One region of the Alkaliphilus metalliredigens QYMF genome, then DNA from elsewhere that is predicted to be linked to it. Evidence: riboswitches for the same ligand, from Rfam matches in the RefSeq annotation. Region 1 holds a riboswitch; the other holds the start of a gene.
What was found. Region 1 has a riboswitch for FMN ahead of ribD (bifunctional diaminohydroxyphosphoribosylaminopyrimidine deaminase/5-amino-6-(5-phosphoribosylamino)uracil reductase RibD). Riboswitches for the same ligand answer to the same signal wherever they lie in the genome.
Positions count from the first base shown of each region.

Region 2: it holds a riboswitch for FMN, as region 1 does, so the genes downstream of both, AMET_RS03965 (ECF transporter S component) here and ribD (bifunctional diaminohydroxyphosphoribosylaminopyrimidine deaminase/5-amino-6-(5-phosphoribosylamino)uracil reductase RibD) in region 1, are expected to answer to the same signal.

Region 1 is NC_009633.1:1,052,342-1,068,410, reverse strand. Features, by position in the region: gene AMET_RS05040 (bifunctional 3,4-dihydroxy-2-butanone-4-phosphate synthase/GTP cyclohydrolase II) at 1-1,156, opposite strand, end outside; gene AMET_RS05035 (riboflavin synthase) at 1,242-1,898, opposite strand; gene ribD (bifunctional diaminohydroxyphosphoribosylaminopyrimidine deaminase/5-amino-6-(5-phosphoribosylamino)uracil reductase RibD) at 1,903-3,003, opposite strand; FMN riboswitch at 3,292-3,408, opposite strand; gene AMET_RS05025 (nucleoside recognition domain-containing protein) at 3,470-3,949, opposite strand; gene AMET_RS05020 (nucleoside recognition domain-containing protein) at 3,946-4,365, opposite strand; gene AMET_RS24850 (Spo0E family sporulation regulatory protein-aspartic acid phosphatase) at 4,626-4,802, opposite strand; gene AMET_RS05015 (response regulator transcription factor) at 5,125-5,820, shown strand; gene AMET_RS05010 (ATP-binding protein) at 5,837-7,465, opposite strand; gene AMET_RS26810 (ATP-binding protein) at 7,817-9,538, opposite strand; gene AMET_RS26805 (MEDS domain-containing protein) at 9,535-9,711, opposite strand; gene AMET_RS05000 (hypothetical protein) at 9,897-10,142, opposite strand; gene AMET_RS27180 (hypothetical protein) at 10,223-10,279, opposite strand; gene AMET_RS26425 (hypothetical protein) at 10,339-10,485, opposite strand; gene AMET_RS04995 (SulP family inorganic anion transporter) at 10,603-12,219, opposite strand; gene AMET_RS04990 (MFS transporter) at 12,458-13,765, opposite strand; gene AMET_RS04985 (helix-turn-helix domain-containing protein) at 13,870-14,070, opposite strand; gene AMET_RS04980 (NUDIX domain-containing protein) at 14,474-14,989, opposite strand; gene AMET_RS04975 (polyribonucleotide nucleotidyltransferase) at 15,420-16,069, shown strand, end outside.
Region 2 is NC_009633.1:834,129-850,197, reverse strand. Features, by position in the region: gene AMET_RS04005 (redox-sensing transcriptional repressor Rex) at 1-86, opposite strand, end outside; gene AMET_RS04000 (ABC transporter ATP-binding protein) at 473-2,395, shown strand; gene AMET_RS25525 (hypothetical protein) at 2,691-2,891, opposite strand; gene tsaD (tRNA (adenosine(37)-N6)-threonylcarbamoyltransferase complex transferase subunit TsaD) at 3,251-4,285, opposite strand; gene AMET_RS03990 (hypothetical protein) at 4,772-4,951, shown strand; gene AMET_RS03985 (ATP-binding cassette domain-containing protein) at 4,994-5,620, opposite strand; gene rimI (ribosomal protein S18-alanine N-acetyltransferase) at 5,647-6,093, opposite strand; gene tsaB (tRNA (adenosine(37)-N6)-threonylcarbamoyltransferase complex dimerization subunit type 1 TsaB) at 6,100-6,810, opposite strand; gene tsaE (tRNA (adenosine(37)-N6)-threonylcarbamoyltransferase complex ATPase subunit type 1 TsaE) at 6,807-7,265, opposite strand; gene AMET_RS03965 (ECF transporter S component) at 7,635-8,225, opposite strand; FMN riboswitch at 8,402-8,523, opposite strand; gene AMET_RS03960 (hypothetical protein) at 8,583-9,077, opposite strand; gene AMET_RS03955 (MFS transporter) at 9,176-10,480, opposite strand; gene AMET_RS03950 (Tex family protein) at 10,531-12,717, opposite strand; gene AMET_RS03945 (SurA N-terminal domain-containing protein) at 12,827-13,528, opposite strand; gene AMET_RS03940 (LTA synthase family protein) at 13,620-15,515, opposite strand; gene AMET_RS03935 (flagellar export chaperone FliS) at 15,665-16,069, opposite strand, start outside.

The DNA.
Region 1 (16,069 bases):
AATAGAATTCATTTCTTTCATTATGATTCATTTCAATCGACACTCTTTCAACAATTTCGATGCCGTAACCCGTAATACCAGATAGTTTTTTAGGGTTGTTTGTCATCACTCTAATTTTTTCAATCCCTAGATCCGCTAATATTTGAGCACCGATACCGTAGTCTCTCATATCTTCCGGGAACCCCAGAGCCAGGTTGGCTTCCACTGTATCCATCCCCTCATCCTGAAGTGCATAGGCTTTAATCTTATTGATTAATCCAATCCCACGGCCTTCTTGCCTCATATACAACAGTACTCCTCTGCCTTCATCTTGAATTTTCTTAGCAGCCTCAGCATACTGTTCACCACAATCACATCTTAATGAACCAAAGGCATCTCCTGTTAAACACTCAGAGTGCACCCTTACCAACACAGGTTCCCCACCCGATACATCACCCTTAACCAGGGCTAAATGGTGCTCTCCATTGAGCTTATTTTCATAACCCACCATTTTAAAATCTCCATATTTAGTTGGCAGGACTGCCTCAGTAACTTTTTCTACCAATTTTTCATGCTTACTTCTATAGGAAATTAAATCAGCAATGGTGATAATCTTTAAATTATGTTCCTTAACATATTCCATCAGTTCTGGCACCCTGGCCATGGTTCCATCTTCATTCATGATTTCACAAATCACTCCTGAAGGGTCAAGCCCCGCCATTCTAGCCAAATCCACAGCAGCTTCTGTGTGTCCTGCCCTTTTTAGTACCCCACCTTCTTTGGCTACTAAAGGAAAAATATGCCCTGGCTTTGTGAAGTGCCTAGCCGTTGCCCCTGGGTCAACTAGCTTCAGTATCGTACAAGCCCGTTCACCGGCAGAAATACCCGTTGTGCATTCAACTGAATCAACAGAAACAGTAAAGGCTGTTTCCTTTGGATCCGTGTTATCCGTTACCATGGGAAAAATATTCAATTTCTGTAATGCACTCTTAGTCATGGGTGTGCATATGAGTCCTCTCCCATACCTAGCCATAAAGTTAATGGTCTCCGGGGTGGCTTTTTCCGCCGCCATCAAAAGATCCCCTTCATTTTCTCGATCCTCATCATCCACCACAACAATCATCTTACCTGCTTTGATCTCTTCGATAGCCTCTTCTATAGTATTAAATTTATTCAATTTATACACTCCTCTCTTAGTCCTCTCCCAGAAAATAACCGGTCAATATAATGGTCTATTTCACTCATTATTTTCTTCTGATTCCTTAAGCAAATCCATTTTCCTGTAAAAAATTCATGTCTATGGCGCTTGTTTGCTCCTTCATTCCTGCTTCTTTAAACATCGTCAACCGTTCAATATATTTTCCAACCATATCACATTCTAAATTGACTTCTTCTCCCACTTTTTTGCTTAACAATGTCGTCTCGTCTCGAGTCAGTGGAATAATGGACACTTTAAGTGTTTCTTGATCCACATAAGCCACGGTTAAGCTTGTTCCATCAATGGCAATGGAGCCCTTTTCAATAACATACTTTAGAGTCCCAATAGGCGCTTTAATGGTCACCCATGTGGCATTATCTTCTTCTTCTATTCCTTGAATGATTCCCACACCATCAATATGTCCTGAAACCATATGCCCACCTAATCGGTCACCAAGCTTAAGTGCCCTTTCTAAATTCACAGAACTACCATGCTTTACATTTTTAAGATTACTTCTTCTCATGGTCTCCGGCATAACATCCACTGTGAATCCATTTTGCCCAAATTCCACCACCGTTAAACAAACACCATTTGTGCTGATACTATCCCCTAGTTTGACTCTTTCTACCACTTGCTTGGCTTTAATGGTCAACTGGGCTGATTTAGAGCCCTTTCTCACAGCTTCAACAGTTCCTATTTCTTCTATTAATCCTGTAAACATAGGTCTATTCTCCCTTTCCTAAGTATCCTTCAATCATAATATCCTGGCCAAATTTTCTTACTTGAATATCTGTTAACTGAATTGCATCCTTCATATATTTAATTCCGTCTCCCCCTACTGGGGTTTTGGCCTTGGCGCCACCTACTATCTTAGGTGCAATAAAGGAAACAACCTTGTCTACGATTCCTTCCTGCAATGCACTGTCATTTAAAGTGGCTCCCCCTTCAATCAAGACACTATCTATTCCTTTAGCCCCTAGCTGTTGAATCAAACACTTCAAATCCACTTGATTATTTTTAAGAGGGATTATGATGACTTCAGCACCCTTTTCTTCCAGGGCTTTTATTTTATTAGGGTCAGCCTTTTCAGTTGTTGCAATAATTGTTCTCACCTTCGAAGAAAGCTGTAACACCTGAGCCCATAGTGGCGTTTTAGCCTCAGTATCTACAATCACTCGAATGGGGTCTGAGCCTTCTTGATTGTGCAATCGGGTTGTTAATTGTGGATCATCTACTAAAACTGTACCGATGCCTACCATGATACTAGATACCTGGTGTCTGATCTCATGAACATATTGTCTTGACTCCTCATTGGTGATCCATTTAGAATCTCCTGTGGCAGTGGCAATCTTGCCATCTAATGTCATGGCGGTTTTTAAAATACAAAAGGGCATTTCAGTGGTGATATATTTCACAAAAATTTCGTTTAGATTTTTTGCTTCAGACTCCAAAACTTCTGATATGACTTCAATTCCACTTTCTCTCAAAATCCCAATCCCATTTCCCGCCACCAGTGGATTAGGATCTCTCATGGCAATTACCACTTGGGCAATCCCCTTCTCTACAATGGCTTTTGCACAGGGTGGTGTTTTCCCATAATGGGAGCATGGTTCTAGGGTGACATACATCGTTGCCCCCTTCACATCTTCAGTTGCATTGTTAAAAGCATCAACCTCTGCATGTGGGCCTCCATAATAATGATGGTAGCCTTCACCAATCACTTTATTGTTTTTTACGATGACTGCCCCTACCAATGGGTTGGGATTTGTGTGTCCAGTCCCCTTTTTTGCTAATTCAATGGCTTTTCTCATATATTGGTTGTGCACTTGAACACCTCATTTTCCGATTACTGACTATGGATCATCCTATCCTTGTTTTCACATATGCTTCAAATCTGACTTCGTCCTTAGGAGCAATATGTATTCCTTTAACTATTATTAGCTATTAACAATATTTCATTAAAAAATTCGTCTGATGCTATCGCATCGACTCATAGCGCACTTAAATTTCAAGCACTTAAAAAGCTCTGAAGGGTTTCCTTCAGAGCTTGAAATAGCAATCAATAGCATAATATATACACTTTTCCCCTAAGGGTAAAGTGATACACTACATATACTGTTCTTCTTCCATCCAGACTTTACTGTCGGTCTTGGAGTTTCACCAAGTCAACCACATTGTGGCTCGCGGACTTTACCGCCGGTCGGGAATTACACCCTGCCCTGAAGATTATATTCAATTTAAGTTTAAAATATCATGATTCTTTTATGTTGTCAACAATTACTTTCAGTAAAACTAGGCTGACAACTTTACTTCTTCTAATGATTCAGATGTCTTTATTTCTCCTAGCCCAGACCTTCTAGATAAAATATAGGTTAGTATAAAGGCTGCCACAATTCTAACCCCCAACAAAATAAACCCATTTGCTCCTACTGCCACAAAAATCAGCGTATCTTCAAAAACAGCATGACATGTGGCTAAAAACACTGTAATTAATATCAAGTCACGTCTAGATAAATTTCCTTCCTTAGCAGTCTGAATAATGACACCTGCACCATAGGAAAGGCCAAATATCAATCCTACCAGCAGGGGTAAAACTGACTCATCGGAGGTTTTAAATATTTTAGATAAAAATCCGAAGGGTTTTGTGATCCTATCCAGTACTTTATAATCCTTTAAAATCTGTAATGTAATCATAATGGGCATAATAATAATGGCAATCTTATAAACCGAGTTAAAACTTCCCGAGGCAGCTTCTTTCAATATCTCCATCATAGTAACATCCCCACCCTTCCGAACACGATTCCTGTTGCCACTGCTAACCCCACCCTGATTAAAACAACCTTTGTGACACCAATTCCTAGCTTTTTAGTCACCGCTGTCTCAATTAAAAGTGAATGCGAAAAGGAAAGCATAATTGCAATAGTAGTAATCTCTAGGGTAGAGAGCTGAATCACACTCATGGCTCCCACTGCAGCATAAAGATTCAAAACATTCCCTAAGACTAAAATAATTGCAGCTTCTCCTGGTAAATTAAAAAGCGCCATTATGGGTCTGAATGTTTCTGCTATCCAATCGATGACTGGAGTATACTGCAAAAAAGTAATGATAAAGTAAACAGGAACGATGACCTTAGCTAGCATCCATGTGGTTTCAATTCCTTTTTTAAATCCGACCTTCACTGAATCCATTAGCACAAAACATCTACTCCTTCTTCCATGTTGACATTTCTCTAGTTTCATTATATGCCATTGGTCGGCATTTTTGCATAACATTGTATTATTCTATATCAATTGCTTATTTCCTTCTAGCTTTTTAAATTTTTCTCGGATGTGGCACTTAAAATAGCCGCATCAATAATACAAGTTTTACAAAATAAAAAAGACTTCCAAACACAATACCGTGCTCAAAGGTCTTTTTTTTCTAAGATAATCCTATTTTTCATGTATTGTTAATCCTCTTCTTCTTCTTCATCTTCAAATTTACCGTATTTAATAATGAATTCGTCAATTTTTTTACTGATATTCAACATTTTTGGAGTTAAAAAAACGTCTTTATTCTCTGTATATTTCGACAATTCCTTCTTCAGTAGCTTTATCTTTTGTTCTAGTTCTATTTCTCTCTTCATCAGTAATCTCCCCCTTAGTTTTAATCCAACTATTTTTACTAAGTATTGGCCGATTAATAATTTGCAATGACTATTGTCATTATAATTTCATCTTATCCCATCTATGTAAATTTGTTGTACTATTTTGTAAATTTAGCGTAAACATATGGTAAAAATAGTGTGGATACCCTAGGAATATAATGCGAATAATATATAATGTAGTATGTTGCAATATCATTCCAATCAGCTTACGTAAATCAAGTTGTTTAAACACCACCTTTACGCTGAACTAAACTTAATGGTATCCTTATAGCGAAAATTTCATCAGGAAAGTTGGAAGGCTATGCAAAACAAAAGCATTCTCGTGGTGGAGGACGATCCCACAACACAAAGACTCATTAGACATACGTTGGAGCAACATCAATTTCAGGTACTCTCTGCAGAAGATGGTGCTATGACCCTAGATCTCTTATCTAATCATAAAGATATTGATGCAATCATCTTAGACTTATTTCTGCCTGACTGCAATGGATTAGAACTTTTAAAAACCGTTCGCTCCCATTCGATTCATAGTGATATTCCCGTTGTCATTTTGACTAGTAATGATGATAAGTTAGATTTAGTCATTGCTCTTGAAATGGGGGCTGATGACTACATTACAAAGCCTTTTCATAAAAGAGAACTCATCGCAAGAATAAATGTCTGTTTGCGTAGAGCTCAAAATACAATTCGTTCCCATAACACCAGTAGATCTATTTCGGGTATTACATTAGACATTACCACTAGAGAAGTGAAGAAAGACGATGGGCTTATCAGTTTGACATTTGCAGAATTTGAATTGTTACTTTTATTCGTAACTCATCCAGGAAAAGTTTTCTCAAGAGATGACCTCTTGACAAAACTTTGGGGCGAATCCTTTGTTTCGGAAACACGGGTCATTGATATGCATATTTCATCTCTTAGAAAAAAGTTAGACGACTCAGATAACCAGCTAATTGAAACCATCAGGGGTGTGGGGTATCGCTTAAGAAAAACCTAGTGTCTATGTATAGACACTAGGTTTTTCCATGTAACAAGCCCTCCAGCTGGCCACTTACAACTAAAAATTCACTTTTAATTTCCTCAAGCTTCACATTCATCTCCATTATGGAATTTGTTTCCTTATTGGCAATGAACTCCATTTCTTTTGCTAACCCACATAATTTTTCAGCTCCCATATATCCACTGGAGGATTTGAGATTATGTGCAATATACCTGATATTTTGCTTATTCTCTGAAGCAATGTAGGTTGTTAAAAGCTTGATTTTCTCTTTTGCTTCAGCTAAATACTCCTTTATTATTTCATATAATAAATCATTGTTGTCTTCTAAAATTTCCTTTAGCAAACGAACATCAATAGCGTCATATTGGGGTTCTTCAGGAGAAAAGGCTGCCGAATCCTTGGCCGTTTTTATGTGTATGTCTTGAGCCCTCCGCAAGTGTTTGTTAAGTTTTTCACTGAGCTCGTTTAAATTTATCGGTTTACTTAAGTAGTCATCCATTCCTCGTTTGGTTCCTTCTTGTTTCGCCTCTGCTATTGCACTGGCAGTTAACGCAATAATCATCGTATGTCTTTGGGTTTTCTCTTCCATTTTTCGAATCATTTCAGTTGTCTTGAGTCCATTTATCCCTACCATATGATAATCCATTAAAATTAAATCATAATGATTTTTCCCAAGAGCCCTTAAGACTTCTCCACCATCGCTCACAATCTCAAAGTCATATCCTAAGACCTTTAATTGAGCCGAAATTATTTTTTGGTTTAATAAATCATCCTCAGCTACCAGTATTGTGGGAATTCTTTTCTTACTATCGACCTGCTCTTGTTTAAGAATTTGACTGTTTTTATTTAAAAAATTGTAATCAAGTTTCTCTTTTTCTTTTAGAACATTTACAGCCTTTTTTAAGGGAATCCTAACCCAGAATCGTGTGCCATTCCTTAACTGACTCTCTACACCAATTTCTCCACCCATTAGCTCTACTAGTTTTTTGCAGATGGACAATCCTAATCCTGTACCCTCATGGGATTCAGTTCTGTTGATTTGAGTAAATGGATCAAAAATTATATCGATGCTCTCGGGAGCAATCCCGCCACCTGTATCAATTACTTCGAATTGAATCTCGACGATCTCTTCTCTTTCATGGGCTATCTCACAAATAACTTCGATCTTTCCTTCCTCAGTAAATTTTACTGCATTGCTAATGAGGTTCAACAAAATCTGTTGTACCCTAAGCTTATCTCCTTTTACATGAAATTCAGAAAGTAAATCTACCTTTTTATTAAGCCGAAGCTTTTTCTTTTTAATCTTCTCATCCATAATCTTCAATACATCTTCTATTAATTCATTCAGCTCAAAGACTTCATCATCTATTGTCAATCCTTTAAACTCCATTTTAGATAACTCTAGAAAATCATTAACTGTATTTATTAAAATTTGACCCGAGAGCTGGATTGTTTCTATATAGTTTTGTTGCTCTAATGTTAAATCTGTTATGCTCATTAGCTCTGCCATTCCGATAATACTATTGAGGGGCGTTCTAATTTCATGAATTATGCTTCTTACGAATTCACTTTCATTTGAACGCGCCCGCTCTAAATATACTTCATCTTTTTCACTACATTTTTCTTTTCTTGTTTTATTCATATACTCTCAAAGCCCCTTTCTTTACCCCTTTAAAACGCAATTATGATTATCCCTTTGTTGAGGGTTCTACTTATTCTCTGCACATTTCCTATTTTTTACTTTCATTTTTCATTTTCCATTTTACCCTACTCTTTTTACTTTAACCACCATACACCACTGTTTGTAAAATGTACAACTTCACCCTTACTTATTTAATAAGCTTCAGTTATATCCTTTTTAGGATCTAAAAAGAGCGTCTAAGACGCTTCGCTGGATGAAACAACTAAGTGATCAACACAATTTAACAAACTAAATTGTGTTGATCACTTATACTGGATATCATTTCATTATGTATACTTCACGATAATTGAGCTAGCCATATATATCGGAAAACTCAATATTTAATCTTTCAATATTCATCTTTCTCCTAGTCACCACTTCTTCTTTAACATATATTTCCTCCGTTATAATTTCATTGGGTAGTTCAATTATAAACTCTGTACCTTCATTTAACTTACTCCTTACAGTAACCTTCCCTTTATGGGCTTCTATTAATAACCTCACAAGAGAAAGACCTATGCCACTCCCTTCATTTTTCCTATGGCTATAAGAGCCGACTTGTTTAAATCGTTCAAATACGCTATTTATCTTTTCTTGGGGAATTCCTATTCCTGTATCCCTAACAGACATAAATATCCTGTTCTGCACCATCTTCACAGTGACGACTATTTTTCCGCCAGCCTCAGTAAATTTTATGGCATTAGACAAAAGATTTAGCATGATTCTTTCAATTTTCTCAGGATCACATGCAATGATTGCTTGATTTGTATTAGCCTTAAATTCTATCTGTAAACCTGCATTCTCAATATAGTCTTCAACTGACAATACAATCTCTCTTATGAGCATATTGATATCGTAGTTTTCCAGGTTAATATCATAAAACCCAGAATCAATTTTTGTTATGTCGATTATATTATTGACTAATCTCAGTAACCTATAAGAATTCTGCTTCATCCTTTTGTTAGCTTTACTGTACTCTTTTTTATATTTGCTAGTATTCTCACTGGCTATATATAAGCCCTGTAGCTGTAAGCTTCCTAAAATGACATTTAGGGGTGTCCTGAGCTCATGTGAGATGTTTGAGAAAAAATCGGTCCTCAGCTTTTCAAAGTGCATCTTTTCATTTAACTCATTTCTTATTATTTTTCTTTCTGTAATGTTAATAAACATTCCTACCATCTTAAGTGAACTGCCATGAGCTGCATCCTTCTTTATGACTGTACCTCTTATGCGAAACCATATCCATTCTCCCTTTTTACTTTTAACCCGGATTTCATAATCAATATATTCTATTTTATTATCACAACATTTTTTTACTTGTTCTTTGAAACCATAACGATCTTCAGGATGTATCAACTTGATTAAATCCTCAGCCTTTGTTGTTCTTTGATCATTTTGATACCCCAGTGTATGTAAAAAGCTTTTGTTTAAATATATTTGATTAGATTCAACATTCCATTCCCAAATACCATCTCCCGTAGACTTTAGCACATGCTTTAAAATTGCCTCTCCCCTATTCTCATTAGAATGACTGGTACTTATGGGTTTGTGTTTATTCTTTAGGCCTAAGGATAAGTATTTTCTCATTGTTATTTTATCCGTATATTCTTCTAGTTGTTTTTTGTAATTTATATAATAGGGGTTTGGCTTAATTAATTCCTTAACATTGATTAGTACATTATGTTTTTTTACCATATCCTCTAAGACATAGGCAGGGAATTGACTTTTATCAAAAGCACATAAATATAATTCATTATCTCCTACGCCTAATTCATTGTATTTGAGCTCATATTCCATCAACTTATTCATACCGTCTTCTTCATATAGTGCAAACATCATCTCCGCCAGTATTCTGACACCCCTAAACCCTTCTTTTTTAATATCCGCTATTTTCTGTTTCCAGTAGGCTACTGTTTTCTTGGCATCGAAATCAGTAGTCTCCCAGTATATGTTCTTACCATTTGAAATGACAAGCTGACCTGAGACTATATACTGATTTACATCAATATTTATATTTTGAAAATCTTCAATCAACAGATCCTTAGAATAATCGTGGTTAGACATATTACCTTTTCATTATTTGATAAACCTTTGGTGATGTAATCAATAGCAATCTTTCTGTACCCATCCATATCATTGTATAGTAAGCAAATATGATCTCCAAAGCTTAGTCCCTGAAATTCATTAGACAGCTGCTCCATTACCATTTCCACCTCCCAATTGTAAATTTATTGTAATTCATTGTAATTTATTGTAAATTAATCATTTCTTACATGTATCCCTTCTCTATTTCCCTTAAAATTCCTTTAAAAAGTTTACCGGAAAAATCATGTTCTCTCCATAAAAAACGAGGATAGATCATTTTAAAATGATCTATCCTCGTTGTAGTACCTTATTTTTGTATCATAACTTTTTTCGTTCTTTTTTTGTGATGCTCATTATATGTTAAACGATAGGATTCATTATCCATACCCTCTATGACAATACTATCAATTCCTTTTATTTTCAGTCTATCTACTATTTGTCTACGTTCTTCACCATTGTCCTTGATTTTTTCTTTCCCATTAAAGTGTTTATAAGAAAGATTAACCCATGCTTGCAATACTTCCTCTACTGAACGCTGATCATTAATCTCCATCTTTTGTTTCCTCCTCTATAATATTAGATCATACCCTATCATTATGAAGGAAGATATCTGTTAGATTCTCTCGAGCTTATTTACTTTTGTACTAATTCTACCAGATCGCTTCTCTTCACACGCCGGTGACGTCCAATTTTAAACCCTGGTATTTTCCCCTGTGTACAAAACTATATGTGTTAACTTCACTCATCTTTTAGTATACTGTGACCTCGATAATGATACCCTTCTCACCATCTCTATTAATATTCCACTTCAGATTACACTTCCTATCATCAAATGCGTTCTCTGTTTTAGTAGACATTGATTTTATGTGTGTATTCTGATTTGACAGCCCTTTCATTAACATCCTCCTCAAGAGCTTTCTCTCTTTTTAGTATATACAACATTCTATGTTTAAACAAGTTTAAACCCACATACAATTTTTCAAATTATGATTATTTCTTATACATCTACTTTTTTAAACATAATGATGCTGAGATTGTAGATTTATGGAAGTCTCTATATTAACACATGTGATTGTTTCCGCATTTTTGAAAAGCACCTGACAATCTTCACTCAAACGTACTAAAGTTAATTTTTTTCCTAAACTATTATATTTTTCTGCAATAGAGTTGATTGCTTCAATAGCAGAGTGATCCATTACTTTGGCATATTTAAAATCAATGATAATATCATCTGGGTCATTTTTAATGTCAAATAAATCTTTAAAATTTAATACAGAGCCAAAGAATATGGATCCATTTATCTTATATGTTTTAGAACCATTCTCATCATTCTCAACATTTACATAGATCACTTTTCCTTTTTCCCAGGCAAACATCAATGCAGATAATACGACTCCTATAATGACAGCTGTTGCTAGATCTACAAATATTGTCACTATAGTAACGACTAGGATAATTGCAACATCTTGCTTAGGTATCTTTTTTCCATACTTTAAGCTTTGCCACTCAAATGTTCCCACTACAACCATAAACATAACGCCCACAAGACCAGCAAGGGGAATTGCGTTAATTAGGGCTGAACCAAACATGATAAATGCCAATAGTGCCATTGGAGCTACGATTGCAGATAATCTCGTCCTACCACCTGATTTGATATTGATAATGGACTGTCCGATCATGGCATCTCCACCCATTCCGCCAAAAAATCCATTTACTGTGTTGGCGATACCCTGTGCCACACATTCTTTATTGGTCTTCCCTCTGGTATCTGTCATTTCATCAATAACTCTGAGGGTCAGCACTGCCTCTGTTAATCCTACAAGTGCTCCAACTAATGCATAGGGAAAAATAACCCTAAGCATATCTATGCTGATCTGAACTTGAGGGATATAAAATTTAGGCAATCCGCCCTTTAGCTCCATCCCAGCAAAATCTTGTACAGTTCTTAAATGATAACCACTTTTATCTAAAACAACTGCAATGATTGTCATGACAATAATCGCCACTAAACTTGATGGAACCGCTTTAGTAAACTTAGGAACAAAGTAAATAATTGCCATGGTAAATACCACAAACAAAAGCATAATTATCAGATCCGTAGAAGGCATCCAAACCTTCTTTACCATTTCAACACCATTAACCATGACGACTTCGTCTACTTTAAACTGTGCCCATTGGGCTAAAAACATCACAATAGATAATCCATTAAGAAAACCAAGCATCACTGGATAGGGTATGATCCTTGCGTACTTTCCTAATCTCAAGACCCCAATTGCGATTTGAATGATCCCCATTAGAATGACAGTAGCAAAAAGATACTCCAAACCATGTAATGCGATTAACGAAGCAAATACAACCGAAATTGCAGCGGTTGATGAGCTGATCATACCAGGTCTTCCTGTGAAAATAGCCGCTACAAGTCCCATCATGACAGCAGTTTGCAAACTTAAAATAGGACTCACTCCCGCCACAAAAGCAAATGCCACTGACTCTGGAATCAGTGCAAGTGCTACTGTTAATCCAGATAGCACCTCATCCTTAATTATTGTTTTGTTTTTTCCAAACAGACCGGACAGCTTAACCCAATGAACCAACATACTTTTTTTATTTCTTTGAAACATATGAACCATGAAACCATCTCCTTATTTTTCACTTATATTATATTACCCATAAAAAAATCCCTGGACATTGAACAGAGAAGGTTAACTATGAGTATGAATACCAAAGTTTTTCATTACTGTGCGTTCTTTTTCTAAAGTCAATTTTATATTTACTTAATAATTATTATTAATTACTGGCCACAAGATTGTATTATATCAAGTATCAGTAAAATCAGCAAGCTATATATTTTTAAATATACAAATTAATTTATATATTTGAGTCTATCTTAGCATTTTCTTCTTTGTACTTAGGCGCTGGAGAAAGTAGTGCTGCTACACTGGCTAATATAGGAAAAGTCATCATAAGCAATAGGATTTCCCAATAACCATTAAAGAGATCATAGGCATAACCAAAGGGTAATGGCCCTAATGCTGAACCAATAACCATGGCCGTCATGGCAAATCCACGAATGCTTCCTAAGTTTTTTTTCCCAAAATAATTAGGCCATAGAACCCCTGTACTGACAGAGTCGAAGGCCACAAATATTCCGTGAACCACAGCGTAAATAACTAAGGAATAATTAGATTGACTATATAAAAGCATCGCCATAGCCCCTAAAAAAACAACAAAATTAACTCCTTTTACATATCGAATTTTCACTTTATCCACCACATATCCAGCCACAAATGTTAATGGAAACTGTGTCATGGCAACGATACTCAAAATCCAGGCAGCAAATGAAGAAGAAAATCCCTTTGTCTCCATAATGGAGACCATATGGAAGGTGATTCCCGTATTAATCATAGAGGGTACCACCATGCAAAAAAGCATGAACCAAAAGGCCCTGGTTTTCATGGCCTCTTTTAAAGTCCAAGATATTTCACTGGTTGAAATCCTAGTCACATACCTTAGGTCACTATTTTCATCTTCAAGTTGTTTATTACCATCGGGAACCTCCCCCATATCCTCTGGTTGATTTCTTACGAAGTGCCACCCTAGAGGGGCCATCACGCCTATTAATAAAACAGCCCAAACGCGCCATGCAAAGCCTGCACCCATATAGGTGATCAACCAATTATTTAGAGGAGGTAAAAGGCCAGAACCCACCACTCCCCCGATAGCCATTAAACTTAAGGCTTTTCCCCTATGCCTTACAAACCATTGAGGCACAAGAGTGGAAGGGATCAACGTCATGGAGCCTTGGCCAAATAATCTAAGCATAATGAATCCGATGAAAAGCATCATGGGTTGATTAATAAAGCTCATCCACAGACAGGTCATTCCCAATAGCGTAGAAATAATGGTGATTAGCCTTCTATGTCCAGCAGCGTCAATGGCTCTTCCAATCAAGGGCAGTAACAATCCTGCCAATAATGTAGCCATGGAGTAATAACTTGAAACTTGAGATCGACTCCAGCCAAAGTCTTCTACATATGAGTTAATAAAAATAGACACGGAATAGGTTTGACCTGGACCGGAAAAGAAAAGCCCTAGGGCAGCAATCCCTACAATTACCCATCCATAAAATCCAGAAGAGGATACTGGCTTAGATTGTGTTAATGCTTTTTTACTCATCTTATTTCCCCCAATTACACATGCATTAGGATAGATTTTTCTCACTGCAAAACAGTGGAGAGAAACCTATCCCTATTATTTTAAACTTTATGTGATTTAGAAAATTAAATTCTTTCGTCTCTTTTTTGCCTTTCAATAAATTCTACTAAATCACTTCTTTTCACTCGCCAATGTCTGCCTACTTTAAATCCCTGAATTTTTCCTTCTTGAACAAATTTATAGGTTGTTACTTCACTAATTTTCAAATACTTAGCAACCTCACTTACGGTCATAATCTCATCTTCCTTTTGATACTCCTGATCCATTCTATCCTTCCTTTCTTCAAATCAAATTATTTGCGATGTCCTTTAACTTTTATAGGAAATGTTTAGTATCATACATCATTTCTTTCATCATCTTTTCTACTTTTTATAAAATCCGACTGAATTCACGGAGCTTTGCTCTCACTGAATTGTAGCCCTCTTTATTTAGAAGGATAGATTACTTATACTCTCGATTAAGATTTCATTCTATTATTAGTATATATAATTACTTGTATTTTAACAAGTTTAGTTATCGTTCAACTTGACATAGTTTCCAATCATATGGTTAAATTATAAACTATTATAATTTAACCATATGATTGCAAGAGAGGAAAAAATAAAAGCAATAATTTAAAAGCACATATCCAAGCTAATAGATAAGTGCTTTTTATTAATCTCTATCCCCTTATAACAACATTTCTGCAACTCTCTCTAAAGCTAATGTCTCTCTTTCAATGGAAAATCCCATAGATGTTTCTTGGTTAGCAATGACTTCTTTATTGTGCTTAATGGCTTCGTGGATATCAATCCAAATGGAAGACATGCCATTTGCTAATTCATAATCTTCAAGATCTACATCTCCAAAATCATCAGTTTTGCAAACATAGAAATATGATAGCATATGAATCAAATCATACTCAGGTTTATAATGAGGTCTGTATTCATCAATATATCCGAATTCACTGATGACTTCGATATTCTTAGCCCCGATTTCTTCAGCAAGCTCTCTTTTGAGACCAGTCATTAAATCTTCTTCAGGATCAACCCCCCCACCAGGAAAGCTATAATCGTTATATCTTTTTGTATACAATAGGAGAATATTCGAATCCTTTAGAATAATTCCTCGAGCTGCCTTTCTTTCAAATATTCTTCCCTCTAGTTTTTTTACATCTCTATGGATTAGTTTCTTGATTAACTTCAACTTATTACCTCTTTCTCTTATTATCATTATTTTAATGGGTGGTTAAAAATCACTTAACTATTTTAACATAGTTAATAGAGGTTATAAAGAAAAAGTCTCGTTCCCATAATCTCCATTCTTATTTACCTCCCTTACCTCTGTTTTATTGTTATAAATGCCCTCCGCTTCATTTCTTCTGTGAATATTCTATATCATTAACCAATATCAATTATTGGAGTTGCAAATTAATTTGTTTTATTTATTTTACTTTGTTATAATATACCTAGATTATAAATCGTTATAATTGAAACAATAAAATATTGGAAGAAGGAAATCATAAACCTACCCATGAAAAGGTTTAAAATAATGATTTTTTATATTCTCTATCTACTTAGTGGACAAGAGTATTACATATAGAACTGAAAATAATAAGAAAATGGAGTGATTTTACATGATAAGAACTTTTGAAATGGAGCTTGGAGGCAGACCTTTTGTTGTTGAACTTGGTAAAGTAGCTGAGCTTGCCCAGGGATCTTGTATGATTAAATACGGAGATACCTTTGTTTTAGTTACGGCTTGTGCATCTAAGGAGCCTAAGGAAGGACTAGATTTCTTCCCATTGAGCTGTGATTACGAAGAAAAATTATATGCTGTTGGCAAAATACCCGGTGGCTTTATCAAAAGAGAAAGCAGACCTAGTGAAAAAGCAACATTAACTGCTAGGTTAATTGATAGACCCATTAGACCCCTTTTCCCAAAGGGATATCATAATGATGTCCAAGTGATTGCCACTGTTTTATCCGTAGACCAAGATTGTCCCCCTGATATTAGCGCAATGATCGGTTCTTCAATTGCCCTATCTGTCTCTAATATTCCATTTATGGGACCTACGGCTTCTGTTTCAGTTGGTATGATTGACGGTAAGTATATTGTAAACCCCACCAGCGAACAAAAAGAACTTAGTGAGCTAGAGCTCATCGTTTCTGGGACCAAGGATGCAGTGATGATGATCGAAGCCGGGGCCAATGAATTAACAGAGGCTCAAATCTTAGATGCCATTATGTTTGCCCATGAAGAAATCAAAAAAATAGTTACTTTTAT
Region 2 (16,069 bases), 220 kb from region 1:
TGATCTAGTAAATCCTTTAGATACCTATGGTATTTAGGTAAGCGACGGATCACCGCCATGGAAATGTTGCTATATTCTCTAGTCATATTATCTACTCCCACTATTATTTTTTTATTGAAATGTTTTAATGTTTTAATATTAAAATATTCAAACTATTCACCATTAGTTTATTGATATCAGTATATCATGTTATGACATTTAACAATCACCTAAATGATTCTTTCTTTTTCCGCGCCCCACACCGTCCTGAAGCTCAATTGTGATTTTACTACGTTGGACTTTTAACGTTTTTTCACTTATTATAGCAACATTTCCCTAAAGTGTCAATGCAACCTCAATGATTGTGTTACAATTACACTTTAAGGAATGTTTATTTTTTGCTAAAATAAAACGTACGCAATTGATATATAATCCAACTTAACTCATATGAGTCTGAGCAATACACTGAGAATTTTACTAAGGAGGAAAAATTATGATTATTTTATCTTGTAATAATATAACCAAATCATTTGGAATTGATGTAATATTGAAAGACATTAGCTTTAGCATTAATACTGGAGATAAAATTGGCTTAGTTGGCATCAATGGTGCTGGAAAGTCTACTTTGTTTAAAATTTTGACTGGTCAACTTGCCTACGATGACGGAAATTTGTATTTGGGAAAATCAAAGGTAATTGGACATTTAGAGCAAAGTGACCAATTAGATGAGCAAAATACCATTTTAGCAGAAGGTTTATCGGTTTTCACTTATTTAATTGACATGGAAAACCATCTCAGATCCTTGGAACTGGAGATCGCGTCCTTAGGGGATGACCCTAGCCAATCTACTCTGTTAGAAAAAACAATGTCACAATACGCAACACTTTTAGATGATTTCAACCGAGAAAATGGTTATGGATTTCGCAGTACTGTGAGGGGTGTTCTACGAGGATTGGGCTTTACCGAGGATGAATTTGAACAACCAATTTATCAATTGAGCGGTGGACAAAAAACCCGAGCTGCTTTAGCGAAATTATTACTTTCAAAGCCAGATATTCTATTATTGGATGAACCCACCAACCATTTAGACATTGGAGCTGTGGAATGGTTAGAAGGCTTTTTAAGAGACTACGATGGCACACTTTTAATGATTTCCCACGACCGCTATTTTTTAGATCAGTTGGTCAATCGGGTATTTGAAATTGAACACCAAGGCTTAAAAACCTACACTGGTAATTATTCTACCTTTACAAAAAAGAAAGCCCAAGAACAAGAACAGCAACACAGGGTCTATCAAGCCCATCTAGAGGAGGTCTCCCGCCAAAAAGATATTGTACGGAGATTTAGACAGCATGGTACGGAAAAGCTGGCTAAACGGGCTCATAGTCGCGAGAAACAGTTAGAAAAAATCGAAGAGGTAGAAAAACCTCAGGCCTTTCAAAAACGTGCTAAAATGAGGTTTGAAACCCAGATAAAAAGTGGTAACGATGTATTAACTGTTGAAAATTTATGTAAATCCTTTGATGAACACCTCTTGTTTGAAAACCTAACCTTTGATCTTTACCGAGGGGAAAAAGTGGCGTTGATTGGCCCTAATGGTGTGGGTAAAACCACACTGTTCAAAATCTTAACAGAAGAAACAGTACCAAGCGCTGGTGATTTCAAATTGGGCCATCAGGTGCATATTGGCTACTATGACCAAGAACAACGAAATTTACATTTAGATAAAATCGTTATAGATGAAATTTGGGATGAGCACAAAAAACTGGACCAAACAGAAGTACGTACCCTTTTAGGCTCCTTTCTGTTTCATGGGGACGATGTCTTTAAGCCCGTCGATACATTAAGTGGTGGTGAACGTTCTCGTATTTCTCTTTTAAAGCTCATTTTATCTAAATCAAATTTCTTACTTCTAGATGAACCTACAAATCATTTAGATATTGACTCTAAGGAAGTGTTAGAGGAGTCATTAGTTGACTATGATGGTACCGTATTTGCCATCTCCCACGACCGTTATTTTCTTAATCGCGTCGCCACTAAGGTCATTGAGCTTTCTACTAATGGGATCGAGGTTTTCCATGGTAATTATGATTATTATATAGAAAAGAAAAAGGAACAGCTGCTAATGGCTGAACCTGCCACCTATCAAGAACAGACCAAGACCCATTTAAAGGATGTTCGTCGTAAAGAACGAGATGAACGCAACCGGTTAAAACAGGAGACTCAACAGCGTGAAAAAATAGAAACCGACATTTTAGAATTAGAGGAGCGTCTTAACGCCCTTGAATCCCTAATGTGCCAAGAGGATATTTATACGGATCCCCAAAAAAGTCGGGAGGTTCACCAAGAAACCCTAACCACGAAACAATCCTTAGAAAAACTTTATGAAGAATGGGAAAATAGCGTTGACAACTAGGGAAAATATTTCTTTTATATTTTCAATAAAGGCATATTTCATGGAATCTGTGCATACATTTTGAATAAGACTTTTTCTGTCCACATCCATCCACAAGTTATTCACAGAATCCACAAGTTTATCCACAGAATCATTTGGCTTATTTGCTACTTCTTCACAATCCCTCCACACTATACACAGTTATTTATCTAACAACTTGTTAGCATTCGCTTTATGCTTTCTTCACAACCCATGGCGCACTTAAATAAAACCCCCAATTCCTCGATGGAATTAGGGGTTTTAAAGTATGGATGGATTATTTCTTCAGGCTATGTAATGCTGCTTCTAAAGATTTAATCTTTTTTTGATTATCCTCTTTTTCACTTAATAAAGAATCAATTACTGCATGCATATGATCCATTAGTTCCAACAATTCTCCATTGTCCATGGTTTTATCTACTTTTCTCATCCAAGATAGCTTTTCCATCATGGCAACCCCCTTTAAAGTTTTCAACATTAGTTTATCTTGGGTGTATTGCTAGAATTCCCACTATGATACGTGGCGGATTCAGCGCGACATCCCTCTAAATAAACGCCACTATAACTCAGAGGAACAAAATTGACTTCGTCAATATTTGTTTTCGCTAAGGAACCCTAGGTTCCCTTCGACGGTCTTACGACCTGAGCACCCTCCTTAATACGACAGAGGGGAATCCCCTCTGTACTCCCCAATGTATAGGAAATTAAAGACCATAATTTTCTATACATCAACAAAGCTTCCCTCTGACTTAAGTCTCGTTTTATCACTTTGATTATAACATAGGGATTGCAAGGATTATACAAACAATGTTATGTAATAATGGCAAATTCAGCCATCTATTCTCCTATTTTCAAATTAGAAATGGCATTAATATCTAAGTTAGATTCTAAGCCTCTTATATAGTTATAATAGCCAACACATCCAATCATTGCTGCATTATCTGTGCAAAGCTCTAGAGAAGGATATTTCAAGTTAATTCCCTTTTCTTCACAGGCCTTTGTTAAATCTCTCCTTAATCCACTGTTGGCTGCCACCCCTCCAGCCAATACGATCTGAGCTGCCCCCTTGTCCAGGGCACATCGAATGACTTTTTCAACCAAAACATCAACCACTGCCTGTTGGAAGCTTGCTGCCACATCAGCCAGTACAATTTCATGGCCCTTCATTTTTTCGGAGTTTATGTAGTTCAATACAGAGGACTTCAATCCACTAAAGCTAAAGTCTAAACTCCCTACTTCTAAATAAGCCCTTGGAAAATTAATGGCTTGGGCATTTCCCTCTCGGGCTAATTGATCAATGATTGGGCCTCCTGGATAACCCAGTCCTAATGCCCTGGCGATTTTATCAAAGGCTTCCCCTGCTGCATCATCCCTTGTTCTACCCAATACTTCATACTGACCATAATCCGTCATATGAACAAGATGTGTATGCCCACCCGATACAATCAAGCAGATGAAGGGTGGCTCCAAGGTGGGATGTTCGATAAAATTAGCATAGATATGCCCTTCAATATGGTTAACAGCATTTAAGGGAATTTCTCTTGCATAGGCAATTGCTTTCGCCGCAGAGAGTCCTACCAGTAGCGCTCCTACTAATCCAGGTCCATGGGTCACGGCTACATGTGATAACCCATCAAAGGAAATATCCGCCTCCCTTAAAGCATCCTCAATCACTTGATTAATATTTTCAATATGTTTTCTAGAGGCTACTTCAGGTACAACACCACCAAATTTCTGATGTTGTTCAATTTGTGATGAAATCACATTTGATAAAACTGTCCGTCCATTTTCCAGCACACTAACAGAAGTCTCATCACAGCTAGATTCAATGGCCAATGTTATGATCTTCTCTTCATTTTTCTTTTGTATCATTTTTTTCGCTCCTTCAATTAAAATGAGACCTAATGATGAGGACATTTTGGCTGCCCTCCAATACGTAACCCTATTATATCCTATTTCTTTTAATTAATCGACGCACAGCAACCATCACTTCCGCCATTTGACAATTATTTTGTTGATGATTTTCATATTTTTTGAGCAGAATATAAGTAGACAACCGAAAGTTGGTATTTTGACTTTCGTGTTGGTCACTTAGTTAGAAATATTGTGATTCCTTTCCTTCATAATAATCCTAAGGAATCATAAGATTGCCTAACTACATTGATTTTAACTTTTATGTTAGTCACTTAGTTTGTTTATCCATAAGTAGACAACCGAAAGTTGATACTTTAACTTTCGCGTTGGTCACTTAGTTAGAAATATTGTGATTCCTTTCCTTCGTAATAATCCTAAGGAATCATAAGATTGCCTAACTACATTGACTTAAACTATTGTCACAGTCACTTAGGAGGTGATTATATGCCTCGTCGTCATCGTCGTCCCGCCCCCACCCGTAAAACCTACAGTCAAAAACTAGGAGAAATGAATGTGATGCCAGATGGTATGCTGGAAGCCATTGATGCAACCGATTTAGCTATTCTAGCCATTGAACAAGGTGCTCGAGGAGAACAAACAGATAGGCAAGATCAACAAACTTGATTCAGCAATACCTAAGGAGGTCAGAAATCATTCTGATTTCCTTTACAGTTTCACCTGTCTAAAACTTTCATCTACACCTATACTTCTGTTTTCAGTACAAAATATAACCCCAATTTCCACTGGAATCTTTTCTTTGCAGAAAATCACGAATTCCTTTATTTCTGCTTGTTTCAGTTCTTCATACACCCCTTCTATCACGATGAATTTAGGCTTAGCCACCAAGGCCTTAGCCAACTTAACCTGCCACCTTTCCAATGAACCCAAGGTCTCAATCTCTCTATTCCGTAGGGAGAGGATTTCTAGCTCCTCCAGCACTCTTTGGCTTTGTCTTTTCCATTTGGTGGGATAAACGCCACCATATTTCAATTGCATTTGAATGTTTTTTTCAACATCAAAATGATTCATCAGCCCTTTTTTGGGACTCATTATAATAAGCTGTTTTTTTCTAAGGTGAGCCCACTGCGAAGCACTGTAGCATTGGGTATCTACTCCTTCATAATAGAAATGCCCCTCTGTGGGGCGGAGAGTCCCCTCTAAAGCCTTAACTACTAGCTGGCAGACATGAGGCCCCTGAAGTTGAATCCACTCTCCTTGAGCAATCTCTATTGAAAAATCATTTAAAACCCTTTGTCCTTCAAGGGTAATTGTCATCCCATCTAATTTAATCAAGACATTGCCTCCCTTTCGAATCACCTCTATAAATCCTTCCACATAATGATGGCATCTTCCCCATTATCATGATAATATCCAGGGCGGATCCCAGAGATAATAAACCCCATTCCTCTATAGAGCTGTTGTGCAATTAAATTAGATTTTCGTACCTCTAGGGTCAATCGCAATAAATTTGCTTCCTTTGCAACCTCCATCAATCCCAAAACAATTTCTTTTCCGATTTTTTGTCCCTGGTACTCAGGATGAACTGCGATATTGGTAATGTGTCCTTCATCTATAATTAACCACATCCCCCCATATGCCACCACATTCTCATTGACTTCTGCCACAACATATCTGGCTAGCTTGTTTTCCTTAAGTTCCTTTTCAAAGGCCCCTTTGGTCCAGGGTATAGCAAAGCAGTGTGTTTCGATAATCAGTACCTGCTCTATATCTTGCCTATTCATTTTTCTAACACTGATTGGGTTCATGAAATTTTATTCCCTGCCTTTCATTTTTGCCTCAAACTGTTTTTCTGCTTCGGATTTTCTCATATAAATAGGCATGACATCCTCAGGTTTTTGTACCCTTCCCTCTATTACGGCCCTTCTAGCCAGTTCTCCAATGGCTGAGGCTCTTGCCATGGCCACCATTCCTGGAGGGAAAACAGCTCTTTTCTTTAAGGAATGCTGAATCCGTTCCTTTAATTTTTCCACTGCATCCCCTACAAAAATAATAGACTCTGTTTCACCGTCAAACCTTTGGATCATTTCATCAATGTGAATCATTTCATAATCCTTTACCTGCTGAAAATCCTCTCCACTCCAACGATAAGAAGCGGTATAAACCATATCTCTTTGGGCATCAATAATTGGACAAATAATTCCCTGACTGTATAAGAGATTAAAGGCAAGTCCGTCTAATGTAGAAATTCCCACTATTGGTTTATCTAATGCTTGGGCCATGGCCTTCATGGTTGATACGCCAATCCTTAAACCTGTAAATGATCCTGGTCCTAGGGAGACTGCAAAAACATCAATATCCTTGGGCTTTAACGCACAGCTTTCCAATAAATCTTGAATCATAGGCATCAGTTGCTGGGAATGGGTTCTTTTATAATTAACGATAATTTCTCCGGCTAGTTTTTCTCCATCTAACAGGGCTACTGTCCCTACAATTGATGATGTGTCTAAGGCTAATATCTTCATGATTTCAACAACTCCTCTATCATTTGTAGATCCTCTTCATTGGCAGGATAAAAGCATATTTGTCTCTCCTGGACCCCAACCACTCGAATTTCTATCCATAAGCAATCCTCAGGAAGAATCTCCTCAATCAATGTGGCCCATTCAATGACACAGACCCCTTCTCCATAAAAATAATCTTCATATCCGATATCTTCCATTTCGGTGAAATGGTTAATTCGGTAGACATCAAAATGATATAGGGGAAGACGCCCTTCGTATTGATGGATGATGGTAAAGGTTGGACTGGTGACGTAATCCGTGACTTCCAATCCCCTTGCCAGTGCCTGTGTTAATGTGGTCTTTCCTGCTCCTAAATCTCCCTTTAGACAGAGAATCTTACCCGGGCGAAGTACAGCACCCATTTTTTCTCCTAGGGCTTCCATTTCTTTTAGACTCTTAATTTCCTTACAAATCATCTGTACACCTACTTTATTTCAAAATTTTATATTCAATCCTATATACAATGGAAGAAACAATCACTTCTCCAATCAACTAATACGATGATACCTTCTATTATCAGTATTCTGCTGTATGCAATATTCCATTCACATAGAAATTTTCGACAAATAAACACTTCAACTCTATTTTAGCATAATTTGTTTTTATATCAGATAATAATTTCCACTTTTCTTAATTCTTCTCCTACTATTGTCCTATTTTGATGAAGAAGACCTCAAGAAACATATGATAACGATAAAGCCCCCAAGGGTAAAATAAGTAAAATCCAGCCTATATCATCACTGATATAGGCTGGATTTCATTATAAAGTTATCTTCAACTGTCTTTTAGTTATTTTTTAAAATCACTGAAATTTTCTTGTAGATTAGCATAGTGATCAATGCAATCAGTAATCCCTTAAAAATATTAAAAGGAGTGATACCATAAAGCACTAATGTCCAAACGTCTACAATTCTACTATTTACTATTGTACCTAGTTCTACAATGGCTTCTATTGGCATCATTTTTGAATAAAAAGGAATAATAATGAAGTAATTAGAAAGCACGCCAACAATGGTCATTGAAATCGTCCCTACCAAGGCTCCTACAATGGCATGGAATCGATCCTTTTTCATATGATAAATCATCGCTGCTGGTAATACATATGCTGTTCCAACAATAAAGTTAGATAATTCCCCAACACCCCCAGTAGAAGTTTTAACAATGAAGTGTAAAAAGACCTTGATGAGTTGAATCAATACGCCAGCCACCGGCCCTAATGCAAATCCTCCTATTAATGCTGGTACATCACTTAAATCAACCTTTAAAAATAGTGGGAAAATAGGTAGCGGAAAATCAAATACCATCAATATAAAGGCCATTACTGATAGAATGGAGATTTTTACTAATGTTCTTGTATCTAATTTTGTTTTTTTCAACCCAAAGGTCGTGATTGTATTTTGAATCTTAAACGCCTCCTCATTTTTTGTACCCTAAGTAGCTTCTTGTGGTTCAGGAGCATCATTAAGAAGAAGATTATAGTCTAGAAGATTCTTTCCAGAACACAAACAAGCGCCTAAAGTAACTTCAGGCGCTCAAAAATCATAGCAAAAAACTTGCTCTTCTTCCATCCAGACTTTACTGTCGGTACTGGAATTTCACCAGATCAATCAACATTATGTTGAGTCGCGGACTCTAACCGCCGGTCGGGAATTTCACCCTGCCCTGAAGATTTTATTATTTAATTATGATTATTATACCTTCTTGTTTGTAAAAAAGCAAGTATGATGTGCATTTTAACTCCTTATCTTCCCATTAATTTTTGGCAGGAAGTTCATTTCCGTTTCCAAGGTACAGTTATATTTGACACATAAATAAATTATTATAGAAAGAATAATAAAGCGGGGATAAAAAGAAAATATGCGCAACCAAGGCCTATAAAGTATATCTCCTAAAGATAACCCCGTTATACTTTGAATCAACAGGAGCATTGGCCCTCGAATAAGTATATTGATTCCTCCTCCTATTGAAGCAGAAAGCACAGCCCCTAAAATATGTACCTTTAGCACAGCCCATATCAACAAAATTAATGTGACGTATTGTAACAATAAGTGGATACCAAACATCGTATGCCTTCTAATATAGTACACAAGAATTCCTTGTACTATGGCTGCAAAAATCAGCTTTTTCATATCTGGACGAACTCCTATTAAGATTAACCCCAAATAAATTAACAATAAGGCCTCGGGGATCAGCCCTAAAAGGATAGCATTAAGAGGCATTGTCTCCATTCCTTGTTCTCCTTTTACTCTTCATAAAATTTTTCTCTCTCTTTTTCTATTCTATCATTAGGAATAAAATTCCTTTATTTTAAAAGCAAAAAATTACTTTACGCTTTTTTTTCAATGTATATATTTCGACAATGGGTCTCTTTCACCAAAAATGCAAACAGAAAACTTACAGCTACAAAGGCAAAACAGTACATAAAGGCTCTCTGAAACAATGCTGTTGGTTCTAAAACGCCTCCATAAGCATCGAAAACCCGCCCTAATATAGGAGGTAAAATGGCTGATCCTAAAAATCCGCCAATATTAACAACAGATGTGGAGATTCCAGCTATACTGGGATGATTCACTTCTTTCCCACATGCCCAGCTTAAGACAAAAGCAGAACAAGTAAAGCCCATCACAAAGAAAAGAGGGTACAGCATGGCAATAGGGGGTTTTCCTCCATTAACAAAAACAAGAATACCCCAGGTTATTGTATAGATTGCCCCAAAGACAATCATCGGTAATTTACGTCTCTTCATGACATCAGAAATTTTCCCAATAGCAAAGCTCCCTATTGCTAAACCCAGTGTTGCAGCCATTAAGTAGTTAGGGGCTACTGTACTAGGCAGGTCATAAACCTCTATTAAATAGCTTTGTCCCCAAGCGCCAGTCAAAGAAATGAATGCCCCAAAAAATCCTGTGAACATAAAAAAACTTGGCCATGTTCTGGGATTTGTCAACACTCTCACTAAGCTCTCTCCAATAGGGGGCCTTTGTGGTGCTTGACTTGGTCTTTCTTTTCCTTCGATCTCTGCAATAGAGGGAAGTCCCATTTCTTCTGGTGTGTTCCTCACAACCCAATAACAAAGAAATGCAACCACTAAACTAATCAAACCAATTCCCACAAATGTTGTCCTCCATGTGAAAGCAGCCACAACCAGTGCTAAGGGAGTTTGGGCCATCACACCCCCTAAATTGCCCACAAAGGATGTCATTCCAGACATCGTTCCAAATTCACTTTCCTTAAACCATTGAGATTGAATTTTTAATATGGCAATAAAGACCACTGAAACACCCAACCCAACCAGTAATCTTCCTACAAAGGCCCATAGGATACTTGGGGCCAAACCAAAAATAATGGACCCAAGACCAGCCAACAGGGTCCCATAGGTAACAGTTTTCCTGGCCCCTAGGGAGTCCGCTAAAATACCCGCTGGAATTTGCATAAACATATAGGGATAAAAGTACATTGACCCCAAATTTGCAAAAGTTGTTCCTGTAATGTTAAAGGTATCTACCAGATCTTGCCTCACCACACCCAATGCCAATCGGTGGAAAAACACAATCACATAAGCAACAACCAATATGCCCCAAACAACCCATCGATAGCGCTCTAATTTTTTCACTTTTTCTGCCTGAGTCATATCGATGACCCCTCCTCACAACTCAAACTCTGAATATACAATTTCCTCAATTATTTATCAAATTTCATACTCAAGGAAACCTTTCCTCTTTCTACGTCTATGCCAATAATTTTAACCTCAACCTCGTCTCCCACTGAAACCACATCCATTGGATTTTTGACAAATTTATTGCTGAGCTGGGAAACATGTACAAGGCCATCCTGCTTGACTCCAATATCCACAAAAGCACCAAAGTCAACCACATTTCTCACTGTTCCAGTCATCACCATGTCTAGCTTCAGATCCTCCATCTTTAGTACATCGCTTCTAAAAATAGGCATAGGCATTTCTTCTCGTGGATCTCTACCGGGCTTTTTGACCTCCTGCATAATATCCTTTAATGTAAGATGTCCCACCTCTAATTCTCCTGCAATTTCCATTACTTTATCCTCTAATTTTTGAGATTGCTTTTCTCCATACTGCAGTACTTTTTCCTCAATGTTTCTAAGCTTTCCTTGTTCTATATCCTCTTTAGTATAGCCGAGTTTTTCAATTAATTTCATTGTGGTTTTGTAGGATTCAGGATGAACAGCAGTGTTATCCAATGGATTCTCTCCGCCATCAATTCTTAAAAAGCCTGCACATTGTTCAAATACTTTGTCCCCTAATCGCTTCACCTTTTTTAACTGCTTTCTATTTTGAAACCTGCCATTTTCTTCTCTATATTCCACAACATTTTTCGCAACTGTAGAAGAAATTCCCGCCACATATTGTAGTAATGCCGGTGTTGCAGTATTCAGGTCTACCCCCACACTGTTTACACAATCTTCAACGACGTTCTTTAAGGATTCTCCTAATTTTCCTTGATTTAGATCATGCTGATATTGTCCCACCCCGATACTCTTAGGATCAATTTTTACCAGTTCTGCTAAGGGATCCTGGAGTCTCCGCCCAATGGAGATAGCCCCTCTTATGGACACATTAATATCTGGATATTCCTCTGTTGCTATCTTAGATGCTGAATAAACAGATGCCCCTGCCTCACTGACAATTGTATAATATACTTTATGATCAATCTCTTTCAATAATTCAGCCACAAGAAACTCTGTTTCTCTTGATGCGGTCCCATTTCCGATGGGAATGATATTTATGTTGTATTGTTCGATTAATTCCTTTAGTACTTTTTTAGACTCCTCAACCTTGTTTTGAGGTGCATTGGGATAGATGGTGGTATAATCCAATAGCTTTCCCGTCTCATCTAAGACTGCAATTTTACATCCAGTTCGAAAGCTTGGATCAATGGCTAGTACCCTGACATTTTTAACCGGCGCAATTAAAAGTAGTGGTTTTGTATTTTTACCAAACACCTTAATGGCTTCTTCTTCTGCCCGCTCAGTTAATATGTTTCTAACTTCCCGCTCGATTGACGGACTTATCAATCGTTTGTATGCATCCTCTATGGTTTCTTGAAGTAACAATACAGTGACAGCCTTGGTATTGACGATTACTTGATCTTTTAGATAGGCGATGATTTCCTCATCTGGACTTAGCATTTTTACCTTGAGTTTCTTCTCTTTTTCTCCCCTGTTAACCGCTAGAATTCTATGATTTGCAATTTTAGCAACAGACTCTTTATAGTCATAATACTTCTCATACACGGTTTCTTCCTCTGGATCCACTGCCTCACTGCTGATGATTGACTTTCTTAAACTCATATTCCGAGTACGCTCTCTATATTGGGCATTATCAGATATGACTTCAGCGATAATGTCCTTTGCTCCGTTAATGGCATCTTCAATGGTATGTACTTCTAGTTCCTCATTTATAAATGTCTCAGCCAGGGCTTCAATGGTTCCCTGCAGGGTTTCTTGTTTTAAGATTTGTTCAGCCAATGGCTCAAGTCCCTTTTCCTTGGCCATTGTGGCCCGTGTTCTTCTTTTTTGCTTATAGGGTCTATATAAGTCCTCAACCTTTTGCATGACGGTGGCCTTGGTTATTTCCAGTTTTAATTCTTCCGTTAATTTTCCCTGCTCCTCAATCAATCGAAGCACTTCGCCTTTACGTGATTCTAAATTCCTTAAATAAATCAGTCTGTCATATAAATCTCGTAAGACTTCATCACTTAATTCCCCGGTTTGTTCTTTTCTGTATCTGGCAATAAAGGGAATGGTATTTCCTTCATCTATCAATTGCAGTGTATTATTGACCTGAAAAGGCTTCAATTGAAACTCTTGCATCAGTTGTTTATTGATATCCATTTTAATTCCTCCTAATGTCTTTCTACAATAACGATATTATAACATGATTGTCTCTTGAAGAGTATAGACGAAAAAAAAAGCTAGTATCCTTGGACACTAGCTTTTGATCTTACAGGAATATTTCAATTTCACTTTGTTCCATTAATCCATCAATTAATTGAGCCATCAGTTCTTGTTGGTTTTCTTGAGCAATTTGCATCTTTAGTTGTTCTTTGACCTCTTCAAATGCTGGCATTTCTTCAGTTTCTCCAGTTTCTTCTGCAATTTCTTTCATTTGTGCTGCATATTGATCGTACAGTTCCTGTGCCTCTTCATCGGATGCAGGAGCCTCTTCTAACTCATTTTGTAAAAATTGTTCAATTGCCATTTCGCTGGCTAACATATTTCTAAGGTCATCCTCTGTAAACTGGTTAAATTCTAGGGCTGCTTCAAACTCTTCTTCTGATTCGAATTGTCCCTTCATACTTTCTAATTCTGTTTCTATCGCTTCCTCTGAAACATCATACCCTTTTTCCTTTGCTTCCTGAAGTAATACTTCCTCTTGAAGTAGACTGTTTAGTGCTTGTTCTCTAACCTGCACTAGCATTGCTTCTCCTTCTTCTCCTTCAAACTCAATACCTTGCTGCTGATAGTTTAACTTTGTTCTTTCAACAGTGTTTTCAAATACCTCTCGGGTAATACTTGCACCATTGACAGTAGCCACCACTTCACCTTGATCTTGTGACAAATTTTCTCCTTCTGAGGCACATCCAATGACTAGGAGCGCTATCAACCCTACAACAATAAATAGTAAACTCTTTTTAGTAAACACAGAAAAACTCCCTTCTTTTTTGCTTTATTTGAATAATCTCTATGGTAACATATCTGTTGAAAAATTTCAAATCTAGTCTGTCATACACTGGCTATGGCTGATGCTGAAGTACATATGGTAATCCTTTTTCCCGAATCAGTGGAATTAAATTGTTTTGCATCACATATTCAGAAAACTCAATTTCAGCAATGGCTCTTTCATATCCTTCACGACATGCTTCTAAATCCACAGACTCACCAGTTTCGATCATCCATGCTCGACTATTTTCAAATAGACCGTCATTGGACATAATAAATATCTTTTCATTGTCAATAAAGGAACCTCTCGACACATGGACTTGCTTAGCAACAAATCCATCTGTAATGTTGAGTAAATCCTTTCCCAATGTTTGAATTTCAGTTTCTACTCCTAATAGATTGGCCATGGTAGGAAAAAAATCGATTTGTCCACCGGCGGTTGTCACTTCCTCCTGCATACCACCATTTGGAATATGAACAATAAAAGGAACGTTAAACATATCTTTTTCTTCATAGGGTCGATTTAGGAAGTCAGTCAGTTGTTCATTGGCTTCTTCATTACGCATATCTAACCCCTGATGATCCCCATGGATGACGATGATAGAATTCTCATATAAATCAGCTTCCTTGAGCATTTCAATAAATTTACCTATTTCGTAGTCTAAATAATGTACCGTTTCTAAATAAGCCTCCAGCACCATACCTTCATAGGCTGCACCTACATTTAATCCTTCATATTGCTGATCCTGAAGTCCTTCCATGGTAAAGGGATGGTGGGAGGTCAATGTAATATAGAAGGAGTAAAAAGGATTGTCTCGTCCCTTTAAATAGGGTAATGATTGTCTAAACATTTCACCATCACTCAGTCCAATTCCAATCATCTCATCTTCACTAAAATCTTCTAGACTAATGAATTCATCGAGCCCCTGGGAAGGATAGATGTTCTCCCTGTTCCAAAAATCTCCGTCATTTCCATGAAAGGCAATAGTCTCATATCCTCTGTCCTTTAACATACTAGGCAATGTGATAAATTCATTCTCTTCATAAGCTCGGTAACTAAAGCTTTTAGTAGAAGGATAAAATCCATTATGGGAGATAAATTCTGCATCGGATGTGTTTCCCCATCCTACCTGCTCATAATATCGACTAAAGTAAATACTGTCATTTTGTATCAATTCATTCATCACCGGGGTCATTTGTTGTCCATTAATACTTTCATTGATTACAAAGTTCTGAACAGACTCCGCTTGAATAACAAAAACATTTCTTCCTTGGGCTAGTCTAAATCCTTTGGGACTTGAGGCTTCCGCCACCACTTGTTGTTCAATCTGCTTAATGACGCCCTTGGCCCTGACTATATCTAATGTATTTCTTCTAAATGAATTAAATCCATCATAAAGGTGATAATTAATAACACCCAGGCTATGGGGTGTGTAAAATCCATTGGTTGCCTCTGCCATTCTGAAGTTCAAACCTAGAACAGCAAGAAGACTGATCAAAACAGAGGTACCCAGGGCAATCCTTTGCTTTTTCGACCATTTCAAGGATGGTACTTTTTCTTTGCGACGATCCACCATGTAAATACCAATGATGTCGATAAAAAACAAGAAGTAATAGGGTTTGACTAAAGAAGTGATACTTGCGGAAACAGGCCCCAATTGTCCTAATTGATAAATACTGTGTACTGGTACTAATGTATAAAAGTGACTATAGTACATTGCATCAATGAAAAACAACGATGACAATAGGAAATTGACATACCAATATATTTTTCTACGTCTGCTCGAACTAGATAAGGCTACCATTCCATAAATGAAAAAAATAAGCAAAAGATTTTGCAGGCTCACCAAAAATAATCCACGGTCTAAGTCCATAAAATAATGTAAAACTGAGATTTTAGTAAAGGTCAAGATTATAAATAAAGTCATCTCCTTCATTTCACGATACTGATTAATTGGATATAAGTTCATTTTCTCTTCCCTCCATAATAGAATTTTAACACATTCTATTATTTTTTGCATGATTCTATTTCCTCAATATGAGACCCCTCATATACTTATCCCCAAAAAAGTAAGCTATTTAGCAAAATTCACTAAATAGCTTTAAAATCTTCGATATTCTATCCTTTTTTCCACCGGTTGGTTTCATCATTCACTACATAATCCATTAATTGTCCTTTTCCATAGGTCATACCCGATACGATGGCAGGACCCTTTTCTTGTTTTATTTCATCAACTTCTTGGACACCCGGCTCTGCTAACTGCTGCCAGCCTTCATAAAGAGGTGACAGCACCTGAATTGCCTGCTGAAAATAGCTTTTTTCCTGATGATTGACCCCTTGGGTAATCAATTGATTTATATAAAGATATAATTTCCGTAGTTCAGCGGCAACCTCAGAATCCCCCTGTAGGGTCGTCAACAACTCAGCTAAAATTTCACGGCTCTTTTCTGTATGTATTCGTAGTTTTTGATTGTCCTGAGTCTCTGCGGCACTGGCCCCGGCCAATAGCTCTTCTAGTAATCC